Regions from separate parts of the Mesorhizobium sp. WSM4823 genome, predicted to be linked through region 1. Evidence: riboswitches for the same ligand, from Rfam matches in the RefSeq annotation. Region 1 holds a riboswitch; the other holds the start of a gene.
The links. Region 1 has a riboswitch for S-adenosylmethionine ahead of metX (homoserine O-acetyltransferase MetX). Riboswitches for the same ligand answer to the same signal wherever they lie in the genome.
Positions count from the first base shown of each region.

Region 2: it holds a riboswitch for S-adenosylmethionine, as region 1 does, so the genes downstream of both, AC0L26_RS21700 (O-succinylhomoserine sulfhydrylase) here and metX (homoserine O-acetyltransferase MetX) in region 1, are expected to answer to the same signal.

Region 1 covers NZ_JBVVQL010000003.1:78,780-80,977, forward strand. The annotation lists gene hisC (histidinol-phosphate transaminase) at 1-875, opposite strand, end outside; SAM riboswitch at 1,009-1,086, shown strand; gene metX (homoserine O-acetyltransferase MetX) at 1,209-2,198, shown strand, end outside.
Region 2 covers NZ_JBVVQL010000009.1:76,562-78,759, reverse strand. The annotation lists gene AC0L26_RS21705 (2'-deoxycytidine 5'-triphosphate deaminase) at 1-925, opposite strand, end outside; SAM riboswitch at 1,094-1,171, shown strand; gene AC0L26_RS21700 (O-succinylhomoserine sulfhydrylase) at 1,228-2,198, shown strand, end outside.

The DNA of each region.
Region 1 (2,198 bases):
TCCTCACTCACCCATGCCAGCCAGGTCTCGTTATGCGCCACGCTGCGCTCGATATGGGCGCGGTCGCGGATCGCGGCAATGCCGGCCTCGATCGCCGTCGCATTGACGTTGAAGGGACCCCGCACGCGGTTGATCGCGTCGATGATATGCATCGGCGCGTACATCCAGCCGATCCGCGCGCCGCCGAGGCCGAGTTTGGAGAAGGTGCGGGTCATGACCACGTTTTCCGCGCTGCCCACCAGTTCGACACCGGCCTCATAGTCGTTGCGGCGGACATATTCGGCGTAAGCGCCATCCAGCACCAGAAGCACGTTTCGTGGCAGGCCTGCATGCAGGCGGCGCACCTCCTGGAAGGGCAAATAGGTGCCGGTCGGGTTGTTGGGATTGGCGAGGAAGATGATCCTGGTGCGCGGCGTCACCGCTGCGAGGATCGCATCGACGTCGGCGCGCTCATTGGTTTCCTTGACTGATACCGGGACAGCACCTGCCGACTGGATGTAGATCTTGTAGACCATGAAGGCGTGTTCGGTGATGACGGCTTCATCGCCGGGCGCGAGATAGGTTTGCGCCAGCAGGCCCAGGATCTCATCGGAACCATTGGAACAGACGATGTTGGCCGGGTTGAGGCCATGCAGCTCGGCGATCGCTTCCCGCAGGCGCCTCGCGGTGCCGTCGGGATAGATGTCGAGTTTGGCCGCGACGTCGCGCGCGGCCTCTATCGCCTTCGGCGAGGGGCCGAGCGGGTTCTCGTTCGAGGACAATTTATGGACCTTGGCGACGCCGGCCGGCGCCGTGCTTTTGCCCGGCACATAGGCTTCGATGTCCATGATCCCCGCGCGGGGCGTTGGACGTGCCTGATCCGATGCCTGGTTCATGTCGTAAAAATCCGTCGAGAACGCTTCCGCCTGGAAAGCCGCAGCGGAAATACAAGCCGTGGCGCGGAATGTCGAGAGGCGGCAATCATGGGACTGGCCGTTGACGCCGAAGCGCGCCGGCCCTAGAAGAGGGGCGAAATTCCGTGGTGATTTGGCCGGTCGGCTTGCAGCCACGTTAAACAACTTGCTAAAGGGCCGTTTGCATCCTGTAACCGGCTTTGCGAAGGCAATGCCGGTTTTTTGTTTGTCCGCTGCCGGCCGGACAATCGCATCGACGCGAAAAATCGGTTCCGATTTTCGGAAACGCGCGATGGGTTGATGTAAGAGGATGCTATGGTCGCGCTGCGCACTAAGAGAACCAACAACGAGGCCGACGAGCCGTCGAGCTCGGTGTTGCGTTTTGGTGCCGACAAGCCGCTCAAGCTCGACGCCGGCACGCTGCTGTCACCGTTCCAGATCGCCTACAAGACCTACGGCACGCTCAACGACGCCCGCTCCAACGCCATCCTCGTCTGCCATGCGCTGACCGGCGACCAGCATGTCGCCAGCACCAATCCGGTGACCGGCAAGCCGGGCTGGTGGGAAGTGCTGATCGGCCCCGGCAAGATCATCGACACCAGCCGCTTCTTCGTCATCTGCTCCAACGTCATTGGCGGCTGCCTCGGCTCCACCGGCCCCGCCTCGACCAATCCCGCCACCGGCAAGCCCTACGGGCTCGACCTGCCGATCATCACCATCCGCGACATGGTGCGGGCGCAGTTGATGCTGGTCGACCATTTCGGCATCGAAAAACTGTTCTCGGTGCTCGGCGGCTCGATGGGCGGCATGCAGGTGCTGCAATGGGCGTCGAGCTATCCGGAGCGCGTTTTTTCCGCGCTGCCGATCGCCACCGGCGCGCGCCATTCCTCGCAGAACATCGCCTTCCATGAGGTCGGCCGGCAAGCGGTGATGGCCGATCCGGACTGGCATGGCGGCAAATATTTCGAACAGGGCAAACGTCCGGAAAAGGGACTGGCCGTGGCGCGGATGGCCGCTCACATCACCTATCTGTCGGAGGCGGCCCTGCATCGAAAGTTTGGCCGCAATTTGCAGGATCGTGAAGCGCTCACCTTCGGTTTCGACGCCGACTTCCAGATCGAGAGCTATCTGCGCCATCAGGGCATGACCTTCGTCGACCGCTTCGACGCCAATTCCTATCTCTATATGACCCGAGCGATGGACTATTTCGACCTCGCCGCCGACCATGGCGGACGGCTGGCCGACGCCTTTGCCGGCACCAAGACCCGTTTCTGCCTGGTCTCCTTCACCAGCGACTGGCTGTTC
Region 2 (2,198 bases), on a different contig from region 1:
CGAGCACCGCCCGGCTGCCGGTGCCGCCGGCCGCCGAATGGCCAAAGCCCGGATCGAAGAAGCCGGCATAGTGGACGCGGAATTCGCCGACCAGCGGATCGAAGGGCGTCATCTCGGCGGCATAGAGCGGCGGCACATGCACCGCCTCCTGGCTGACAAGGATATAGAATTCGTCCGGATCGAGCACCAATTCGCCGGCGCCGCTCTTGTAGAGCGGCTCCCAGAAGTCGACGACATCCTGCGCGGCGCGCTTGTCGACGTCGACCAGCCCGGTGTGATGCTTGCCGCGGTAACCGACAAGGCCATCCTTGTCGCCATCGAGATCGATCGACAGCGCGATGCCGCCACCGGAAATGTTGGGTGGCTCGGTAGCGACGAGCGTCTCGGCACGGTGTAATTCGTGCAGCTCGCCTTCCGACAAAAGCGCATTGCCGGTGCGGAACCTGATCTGCGACAGCCGCGAGCCGGCGCGGACGACGATCGGAAAGGTGCGCGGACTGACTTCCAGATAGAGCGGGCCGCTATAGCCGGCAGCGATCTTGTCGAACTCGTGGCCGCGATCGGTCATCACGCGGGTGAAGATGTCGAGCCGTCCGGTCGAGCTCTTCGGGTTGGCCGAGGCCGAAATGTTTGCCGGAAGCGCCAGGCTCTCGAGCAGCGGGACGATATAGACGCAGCCCGTCTCCAGCACCGCACCGTCGGCAAGATTGATTTCGTGCAGCTTCAGACGGTCGAGTTTTTCAGCGACTCTGTGGTTTGGGCCAGGCAGGAAAGAGGCGCGTACCCGCCAGGCCTTGTCGCCAAGCCTGAGGTCGAGGCTGGCTGGCTGGATCTGGTCGGCGTCGAGCGCCCGCAGCGACGTCAGCGCACCCGACTGGAACAGCGCGGAAATGTCCTGATCGGGAAGAATGCCTGTCTGCCGCAAAGTCTGGCTCCGCTTGAAGGCCGGGCAAGGTCTCGTTTCTTGCAGGCTCATGCCGCAAAACCGTGACACCCTCAGGTCAGACCCGAGGGCAGGCTTTTGCGGAACCTGCTGGTACAAACCTCTTAATCATGCCGGCAATTGACGCAAGCGAGGTCCGGGTCTAAAGGATCGTTATCCCGTGGTGATTTGGCCGGTCGGCTTGCAGCCACGTTAAACAAGTCGCTAAAGGACCGTCGGGCCGCAAGGCCGTATGGACCGGTTGCGACTTTCGCGGCCGGTTTTTTTGTGTCTGGAACAAAGTGATGACAAGCAAGAAGCGCAACTGGAAACCTCAGACAGCACTCGTGCATAGCGGGACCTTGCGTTCCGGTTTCGGCGAGACGTCCGAGGCGATGTACCTCACCCAGGGCTATGTCTACGACACCGCGCAAGCGGCCGAGGCCCGTTTCAAGGGCGAGGAACCGGGCTTCATCTATTCGCGCTATGCCAATCCGACGGTCGACATGTTCGAGAAGCGCATGTGCGCGCTGGAAGGCGCCGAAGATGCCCGCGCCACTGCGTCGGGCATGGCTGCGGTGACGGCGGCGCTGCTGTGCAGCGCCAAGGCCGGCGACCATATCGTGGCGGCGCGGGCGCTGTTCGGCTCCTGCCGCTGGGTGGTCGAGACGCTGGCGCCGAAATACGGCATCGAGGCGACGCTGGTCGACGGCACCGAAATCGCCAATTGGGAACAGGCGGTCAGGCCCAACACCAAGCTGTTCTTTCTTGAAAGCCCGACCAATCCGACGCTGGAAGTCGTCGACATCGCAGCCGTTGCCTCGCTTGCCAATTCGATCGGCGCGCGGCTGATCGTCGACAATGTCTTTGCCACGCCCTTGCAGCAGAAACCGTTGCAGCTCGGCGCCCATATCGTGGTCTATTCGGCGACCAAGCACATCGACGGCCAGGGGCGCTGCCTCGGCGGCATCATCCTGTCGGACAAGAAGTGGATCGACGAGAACCTGCACGACTATTTCCGCCACACCGGCCCCAGCCTGTCTCCGTTCAATGCCTGGACACTGCTGAAGGGCCTGGAGACGCTGCCGCTGCGCGTGCGTCAGCAGACGGAAAGTGCCGGCAAGATCGCGGATTTTCTTGCCGAGCGATCGGAAATCGCCCGCGTTATCTATCCCGGCCGCGCCGACCACCCGCAGGCGGCGGTCGTCAAGAAGCAGATGTCGGGCGGCTCGACGCTGATCTGCCTCGACGTCAAGGGCGGCAAGCAGGCGGCCTT